2 regions of the Sphingobium sp. B7D2B genome follow, and region 1 is predicted to be linked to the other one. Evidence: predicted binding sites of a transcription regulator. Region 1 holds the regulator's gene; the other holds the start of a gene.
What was found. Region 1 encodes LexA, which represses DNA repair genes until DNA is damaged. Its sites were predicted from a motif close to GTTCCNCNCTTGTTCT; they were not measured.
Positions count from the first base shown of each region.

Region 2: a site for LexA is predicted at 1,983-1,998, ahead of uvrA (excinuclease ABC subunit UvrA). Genes of this name have one in related genera too.

Region 1 is NZ_JAOQOM010000001.1:2,351,239-2,355,659, reverse strand. Features, by position in the region: gene M2341_RS10895 (ComEC/Rec2 family competence protein) at 1-1,443, shown strand, start outside; gene lexA (transcriptional repressor LexA) at 1,468-2,172, opposite strand; gene M2341_RS10885 (bestrophin family protein) at 2,292-3,188, opposite strand; gene M2341_RS10880 (GFA family protein) at 3,383-3,883, shown strand; gene M2341_RS10875 (DUF6984 family protein) at 4,026-4,373, shown strand.
Region 2 is NZ_JAOQOM010000001.1:1,070,427-1,074,847, reverse strand. Features, by position in the region: gene M2341_RS04785 (hypothetical protein) at 104-478, opposite strand; gene M2341_RS04780 (Crp/Fnr family transcriptional regulator) at 632-1,408, shown strand; gene M2341_RS04775 (hypothetical protein) at 1,443-1,805, opposite strand; gene uvrA (excinuclease ABC subunit UvrA) at 2,006-4,421, shown strand, end outside.

The DNA.
Region 1 (4,421 bases):
GCCCACCACATCGCCGCGCGGTTGCCGGGACCGGAAGGGACGATCGCGATCACGCTCGCCACGGGCAATCAGAACTGGATCAGCGAGGCGGATGCGGACGCGATGCGGCGCAGCGGGCTTGCCCATCTGCTCTCGATCAGTGGCTTGCACGTCTCCGCGCTGATCGGCGGCGTGATTCTCATCATGGTCAGTCTGCTTGCGCTGTCGCCGGCCCTCGCGCTGCGCTGGCCGGTGCTGATGATCGCCGCCTGCGTGGGCGGCGCGGCGGGCATCGGATACACTGTGTTCACCGGGGCGCAGGTGCCGACGATCCGCTCCTGCATTGCCGCTCTGCTGGTGATCGCGGGCATGGCTCTGGGCCGCGAGGCAATCGGGCTGCGCTTGATCGCGACCGGCGCGCTGATCGTGATGATCTTTTGGCCCGAGGCTGTCATCGGCCCCAGCTTCCAGATGAGCTTCATGGCCGTGACCGCAATCGTGGCGCTTTACGAATATCCCCCCGCACGGCGGCTGTTCGAGCGACGCGATGAGGGGCGGATAAAGCGCTGGACCCGCAGCCTCGGCGCCTTGCTGGCGACCGGGCTGCTGGTCGAGCTGGTGCTGACGCCGATTGCCTTTGCCCATTTTCATCGCTCGGGCCTGCTTGGCGCGGCGGCCAATATGATCGCCATTCCGCTCACAAGTTTCGTGGTGATGCCGGCTGAGGTGCTCGCGCTGGTGCTCGACGCTGTGGGGCTGGGGGCGCCGGTCTGGTGGGTGGTCGGTGTGGCGCTCAAGTTCCTGCTGTGGATTGCGCATACTGTCGCCAGTCAGCCCTTTGCGACGCTATCGCTGCCCGTCTCCAGCGGACTGGCCTTTGCGCTCGCCATGATCGGCCTCTTGTGGCTGATGCTCTGGCACACGGCGCTGCGTTGGTGGGGCCTGCCTCTGACGGCGCTAGGCTTTTTCCTGACATTTCTGGCACCGTCCGCCGACGTGCTCGTCACCGCCGACGGCCATCATGTGGCGGTGCGCCTGCGCGATGGGCGCATGGCACTGCTGCGGGACCGAAGCGGGGACTATGTTCGCACGACTCTGGCTGAAGCGAGCGCCTATGACGGTGAGTTTGCGTCCCTCGCGCAGGCGCCGGACACGCGATGCACGCGGGACATGTGCGCGATGACATTGCCGGGCCGTGCTGACCAGCCGCCGGTTCACCTGCTGATCAGTCGCTCGCGCCTGCTTGTTCCCTATCCCGAGCTGGTGGCCGCCTGCGCACAGGCTGATCTGGTGATCGCGGACCGGCGCCTCCCACCCGGATGTGTGCCGCGCTGGGCAAAGCTGGATCGGCCAGCGCTGAGCGCTATGGGCGGCGCACTGATCCTGCTCGACAGTCGAGAGATCGTGGCGGGCCACGATCCGCGCAGCCGCCATCCCTGGATCGTGGGTACCGGCTCGCGCTAGAGCCGGCGTCCCATATAGCCCGCCTCAGTTATAACGCCGCAATAGCCCCGCGAGCCGGCCCTGAATGCGCACCTGCCGCGCCTCATAGGTTTGCGGCTCATGGTCGCGATTGGCAGGATCGAGCCGCACCTTGCGGCCCTCATGATGGAAATATTTGAGCGTCGCTTCATTCTCGTCGATGAGGGCCACGACGATCTGGCCATCCCGCGCCGTCTCGGTCCGCTGGATCAGCGCGAAGTCACCGTCGAAAATCCCCGCTTCGATCATCGAGTCACCGGAGACTTCCAGCGCGTAATGATCGCCGGCACCCAGCAACGCGGCCGGGACCGGCAACATGGTGTCGCTCTCCATCGCCTCGATGGGAAGACCGGCAGCGATGCGCCCATGCAGCGGAATTTCGATCACGTCATTGGCGGCGATGGGGATCGTCCGCGCCGGCGCGGTGGGCGCCTTGTGCAGCGGGGTCACGTTGGTGGCCGCCGCCGGCTCTTCCGTCCGCTCTGCCACGGGCATACCATCCGGCAGTTTGAGGATTTCGAGCGCCCGCGCGCGATTGGGCAGCCTGCGGATGAAGCCGCGTTCTTCCAGCGCGCTGATCAGCCGATGGATGCCGGACTTCGATTTGAGGTCCAGCGCCTCTTTCATCTCCTCGAAACTGGGCGAGACGCCACCCTGATCGAGATGCTGCTTGATGTAGCTGAGCAGTTGCTGTTGCTTGGCGGTCAACATGAGTGGTTCCCCAATATGGAACGGACGGAGAACGTTTAGGAAACGAATCGAGCCACGTCAACACGGATCGGCCAAATATCTCAGGTTTCGGTGCGCTCCAGCCTCGCGCTAGCAAGCAATCAGGTCAGGATGTGCTGATCGGGCGCGATGGGTGCGGGGAGGTCGGTCGCGCCGAGGCGGGCGAGCATTTCGCGTTCCACCGTCCGCGTCATCGCATCGAGCGGCAAATCGTTGGGATCATAGCCGAACGGGTCTTCCAGCTGATCGCCCAAGGCGTCCAGCCCGAAGAAGGTATAGCTCGCCACCAGCACCGGAATGAGGGCCCACCAGCCCAGCGAGCCAGCCAATGCGAAGGGCAGCAACAGGCAGAAGACGTAGGTCGTGCGGTGGAGAATGAGCGAATAGGTGAACGGCACCGGCGTGCTGGCGATCCGCTCGCAGGCCGCCTGCACATCGCTGAGCGCCTGGAGCTGCGCCTCGATGAGTGAGTGGTGGATGGGGTTGATCTTTTCATCTGCGGAGAGGCGCAAGCAGCGCGCACCCATCTCGTAAAGTACGGTGTCGGTCGGGTTCGGGGAGGTGCGCCATGGTCCATCGTTCACCCACCGGCCGATCGCGGCAGCCTCATCGTGCTGACGCAGGCGGGCAGCAAGACCGTTGGTGAAGCCGCAGATGCCGCGGAGCAGCGGGGTGCGTTCCTCCTCAGGCAGCGAGGAGGTGAGCCGCGCGAAGGAGCGGCTCGCGATGATCAGCGCGCCCCATTGCTTGCGGCCCTCCCACCAGCGATCATAACAGGCACTGTTGCGGAAACTCATGAAGATGGAGAGCGACAGGCCGATCAGGGCGAATGGAATGCCGCTGATCTGCGCGAATAGCCCTGGCCAGGCGCGCGCTGCCAGAATGGCCGCCACGCTGGCCACGGCGATGCCTGCCAGCCGATGCTGGATATGCGGCATGATCGTGCCGCGATAGGCGAACAGCACTTCGAGCAAGCCAAGGCGGTTGCGAACGATCACGGGCGGACATCTCCTGCCAGGGCACGCGGCCACCGGACATGGGCCGGGCACCGGGCGCGCTCGCCATGCGGAGGATGCGCGCGCAGATCAAGGATTAAGTGGCCGCAAGGGGAAGCGCGCAATGGGCGCTGAGGGAACCGGCGGAGATAAGAGCGGTTCAGCTCGAGAGACGATCACCACAAGAGGACCGTGCCATGCCCCTCAAGCTCGAAGGTTCCTGTCGATGCGGCGCCGTGCGTTTTTCCGTCAACAGCCGCGCGCCGGTGCCATTCCTGCGCTGTTATTGCTCGATCTGCCGCAAGACCGCCAGCGGTGGCGGCTATGCCATCAATCTCCACGCCGACAAGCGCACGCTCAAGGTGAAAGGCGAGACCGCCGTCTATCACGCAACGCTGGACGATGGCGGCGGTGGGGGCGAGGGCGGATGCCGCGTCAGCACCGGCGAGCGGCACTTCTGCCCGTCCTGCGCGAGCGCGCTCTGGGTGTTCAGCCCAGAGTATCCCGACCTGCTCCACCCTTTCGCTTCCGCGATCGACGGCGATTTGCCCAAGCCGCCGTCGCTGGTGCACATGATGCTCGGATCAAAGGCGAATTGGGTCGAGCCGCAGATCGGGTCGGATGACCAGTGCTTCGACGGCTATCCAGACGAGGGGCTGGAAGACTGGCACCGGGCGCATGGGCTATGGATTGAGTAGGACGGTTCGGGCGGGACGCTTCCAGGGGCGGCCGTGAAGTGGGTTGGTGGCAAGAACGTCAGCTATCATCGGCAATCTTAAAACCTGCCTGTCCAGATACCATGTCATTGCAGTCAATATTGAATCCCTTATTTGACGTTAAATGCACTCTGCACCTCGCCCTCTTAAGCCTGAAGAGCGGGCGTTGGTTGCCTACCTTTGGGAGGTGAACGAGTGCAGTAACGCCCTACCGCCTGAGCTTCTCGTTGAGGAGATGGATGATGGCGGGATGGGAGGCCTGTCATTTGTATCGCAAAAGCTCGAACGCACATATGGAGGCGAGGCTGGCTCTTGCGCCTTTTACGACGAAGATGGGATGCAAGTTAGGGTTGGGTTGATTCTGGACCAAGACGGGGATCTGTACGAACTTGATCTTTGGAAGGTTGATTTCAGCCCACTTATCAAAATCCCTGAGCCTTGTTCATTCTTCGACAAACGCGCTCCGGCTTGAGCGGCCGCTTCCCACGCTAGAACATGTCGTTCACCGATCCTTCGTCAC
Region 2 (4,421 bases), 1.3 Mb from region 1:
AGGAGGCCGATAGTAGCACAATCATTAGCATGGTCAAGTATTCGCCACACTCGGAATGCGCCCTGCTTCGCGAGCCTGGCGTCACGGTGGTAGCGCGTTCCGCCTAGCTTTCCGAGGCTTTCATGCTGGCAAGAACCTCGCGCAGAGCGCTCAGCCCCGCCGGCTTGGGAAGCATCGGCCAATCCCTGGTGCCATCGCCCAGATAGCTGCTGTCCGGATAGCCGCTCATCACCACGAACGGGATTTTGCGGGCCTCCAGTTGCATCAAAACCGGCTCCGAGGTTTCGCCGCCCAGATTATAATCGACGACCGCGCCGGTGATATTGCCGCTTTCCAGAGCTGTAATCGCCTGGCTCACTGTGGCGACGGGATAGACTTCATCCGCCCCCAATTCGCGCAACGTCAGCTCAAGGTCGAGCGCGATAAGCATTTCATCTTCAAGCAAAAGAACATTCAGCATCCCCGGTTCCTCGAACATTCAACGAGAGGCGCCGGCCTGCCCCTGTTACTGACCCTTTGCGGCCCGTTTACTATCATGAACGCGGCTCTGCGGTGCCTCTATGCGCGGTGAGCTGATGGATGTCTGTTCACTTTTGAACATAGATGGGAACTGCGGCTGGGGCTGATCGTTATGCATCGCATGCACGACCTCGTCTCGCCCGGCATCGATCATAACAATCTGGTGGCAGCGCTGAACCCTGCCGATCTGGCCCTGATGGCCAAAGTGGCGCGCGTCGTGCGCCTACCCACGGGCACGACCCTTTACGACCCCGGCGATACCGTGGTGGCCGCTTATTTCCCCCTTGGCGATGCGGTCGCGACTTTCCACGTGCTGATGGACGACGGCTCGTCGGTCGAGATCGCGATGGTCGGCCGTGAGGGCGCTGTGGGCGGCATCGTCAGCAGCGGGCGGCTGGCGGCTTACTCCCGGTCATGCGTGATGCATGGCGGCTATTTCGCCCGGTTCGATTCTGGGACGCTGGAGACGCTGAAAGCGAGTTCTCCCGCCATTCGCGATCTGCTCAGCCGCTATGCGGACTGTCTGCTCGCCCAGATTTTCCAGTCGGTCGCGTGTAACGCGGTCCACAGCCTGGAGATGCGGGCGGCCAAATGGCTGACGGCCGCTGTCGATCGCACTGGCAACAATCAGGTGATGATGACGCAGGAGGAATTCGGGTCCCTTCTCGGCATTGCGCGCAGCTATGCCAGCCGCCTGATCAAGAGTTTCAAGACCGACGGGCTCGTCCAGACCCGGCGCGGCTCGCTCGTCGTGCTGGATGCGGATCGGCTGCGTCAGCGCGCCTGTTCATGCAACGACATGGTGCGCACCCATTTCGATCACGTGCTGGCGGGCGTCTATCCAGACCCCGCCGAGCTTGAGCATCTGGTCCACGACGTCAGCCCCTAGCGTTTGCCGGGAGGTGACGCGCAGGGACGGCCTCCTACTTTCTGGTCTTGGGCGGGAGCGGCGCGCATTTGGTCTTGTCGCCAGCCAGACAGGCCGCGACATCTGCTTCCCACTTCGCCCGCGCCTCGGCGGCCTGCGCCTGTTCGGCGGCGATCTTCGCATCCCGCGCCGCCAGCGCGTCGCGATAGGTCTGTTCGCGCGCGGCCTGCTCGTCGGCAATGGCTTTCTTCTGCGCTTCGAAATCGCTCATCTGCTGCGCAGCCAGCTTTGCCTGCTCGGCATGGAGCACACGCCGCTCTTCCTGCTCCTGCGGCGTGTCCTGCGCCAGCGCGACGGTGGCTGAAACCATCATGGTGCCTGCAAGGGTCGCCAGTCGTGCGTAACGTGCCAGGGTCATGTCGTTCTCCGTCGTCTGTCGGGCCGGGCATTCCACGCCACGGCCTGCTGGTACAATGATTAAGATCAAGACTCGATGCACGGTCAATCGCGCGAATGTCCGTCTGGCCATCTCGCATCTGACCTCTGGCGATCCTATCTGTGCCTCTGGCTGAACCTTGCCGCTGGATTCCCTTCAGGAACAGAGATAGAACACCGCCCATGAGCCTTACCCATATTTCGGTGCGCGGCGCGCGCGAGCACAATCTCAAGGGCATTGACGTGGATCTGCCGCGCGATGCGCTGGTCGTCATCACGGGCCTCTCCGGCAGCGGCAAGTCGAGCCTCGCCTTCGACACCATCTATGCCGAGGGCCAGCGGCGCTATGTGGAGTCCCTCTCCGCTTATGCGCGCCAGTTCCTGGAGATGATGCAGAAGCCGGATGTCGAACATATCGACGGCCTCTCGCCGGCCATCTCGATCGAGCAGAAGACCACGAGCCGCAACCCGCGCTCCACGGTCGCGACCGTGACCGAGATCTACGACTATATGCGCCTGCTGTGGGCGCGCGTGGGCGTGCCTTATTCCCCCGCCACCGGCCTGCCGATAAGCGCGCAGACGGTGAGCCAGATGGTCGATCGCGTGCTGGCGCTGCCGGAGGGGACGCGGGTCTATCTGCTCGCTCCGGTCGTGCGCGGCCGCAAGGGCGAGTATCGCAAGGAGCTGGCCGAATGGCAGCGCGCCGGGTTCACCCGCGTGCGCATCGATGGCGAATTCTACCCCATTGAGGAAGCCCCCGCGCTCGACAAGAAGTACAAGCACGACATCGAGGTGGTGGTGGACCGCGTGGTGGTCCGCGAGGATATGGCGCAGCGGCTCGCCGAGAGCTTCGAGACGGCGCTCAAGCTGGCCGAGGGGCTGGCTTATGTGGATCTGGCTGAGGGGACGGTGGCGGAACTGGGCAGCACGCCCTCCCCGTTCGTGTCGAGCGAAGTCGAGACACAAGAGGAGAACGCTGCTGGCATCTCGACTTCGCTCGATGCGAACGGAGGCAGTGCCAAAGGCAAGACCGGTATGAAAAACGCCGGCATTCCGGCCAACCGCATCATCTTCAGCGAAAAATTCGCCTGCCCGGTCAGCGGCTTTACCATTCAGGAGATCGAGCCGCGCCTGTTCTCGTTCAACGCGCCGCAGGGCGCTTGCCCGGCCTGCGATGGTCTGGGCGAGAAGCTGGAGTTCGACGAGCAGCTCGTCGTCCCCAATGAGGCGCTGACCCTCAAAAAGGGCGCGATCGTGCCCTGGGCCAAGTCCAATCCGCCGAGCCCTTATTACATGCAGGTGCTCGCCTCCCTCGCCAAGGCCTTCGGCTTCAGCCTGGAGACGCCGTGGAGCGAGCTGCCGGGCGAGGTGCGCCTCATCATCCTGCACGGCACGGGCGGCAAGCCGGTCACCCTCACCTTCCAGGATGGGCGCAAGAGCTACAGCGTCTCCAAGCCGTTCGAGGGCGTGATCGGCAATCTCAACCGCCGGATGCTGCAGACGGACAGCGCCTGGATGCGCGAGGAGCTGGGCAAGTTCCAGACCGCGCAGCCCTGCGAGACCTGCGGCGGCGCGCGCCTCAAGCCCGAGGCGCTGGCCGTGAAGGTCGCGATGCAGGACATCGCCACCCCCACCCGCATGAGCGTGGTGGATGCGCTGGCCTGGTTCACCACCCTGCCCCAGCACCTGACCGATCAGCAGAACCAGATTGCCAAGGCCATCCTCAAGGAGATCATCGAGCGGCTCGGTTTCCTCAACAATGTCGGCCTCGATTATCTCAATCTGGACCGCACCAGCGGTACGCTCTCGGGTGGCGAGAGCCAGCGCATCCGCCTCGCCAGCCAAATCGGCTCGGGCCTCTCCGGCGTGCTCTATGTGCTGGACGAGCCGAGCATCGGCCTCCACCAGCGTGACAACGACATGCTGCTGGTGACGCTCAAGCGCCTGCGCGATCTCGGCAACACCGTCATCGTCGTGGAACATGATGAGGACGCGATCCGCGCGGCCGACCATATCGTCGACATGGGGCCGGGCGCCGGCGTGCATGGCGGCGAAATCGTCGCGCAGGGCACGCTGGCCGATGTGCTGGCGACGCAAGGCTCGCTCACCGCCGATTATCTCAACGGCACGCGGGAAATCCCCGTTGCCGCCAAGCGCCGGAAGGGCAGCGGCAAGAAGCTGACCGTCAAGAATGCCCGCGCGAACAATCTCAAGGGCGTCAGCGCGTCCATCCCGCTCGGCACCTTCACCTGCATCACCGGCGTCTCCGGCTCGGGCAAGTCGAGCTTCACCATCGACACGCTCTATGCCGCCAGCGCCCGCGCGCTGAATGGCGCCCGCGTCATCGCCGGCGCGCATGACAAGATCGAGGGGCTGGAGCATCTCGACAAGGTGATCGACATCGATCAGTCGCCCATCGGCCGCACCCCGCGCTCCAACCCGGCGACCTATACCGGCGCCTTCACCAACATCCGCGACTGGTTCGCCGGTCTGCCGGAAAGCCAGGCGCGGGGCTACAAGCCCGGCCGCTTCTCCTTCAACGTGAAGGGCGGCCGCTGCGAGGCCTGCCAGGGCGATGGCGTCATCAAGATCGAGATGC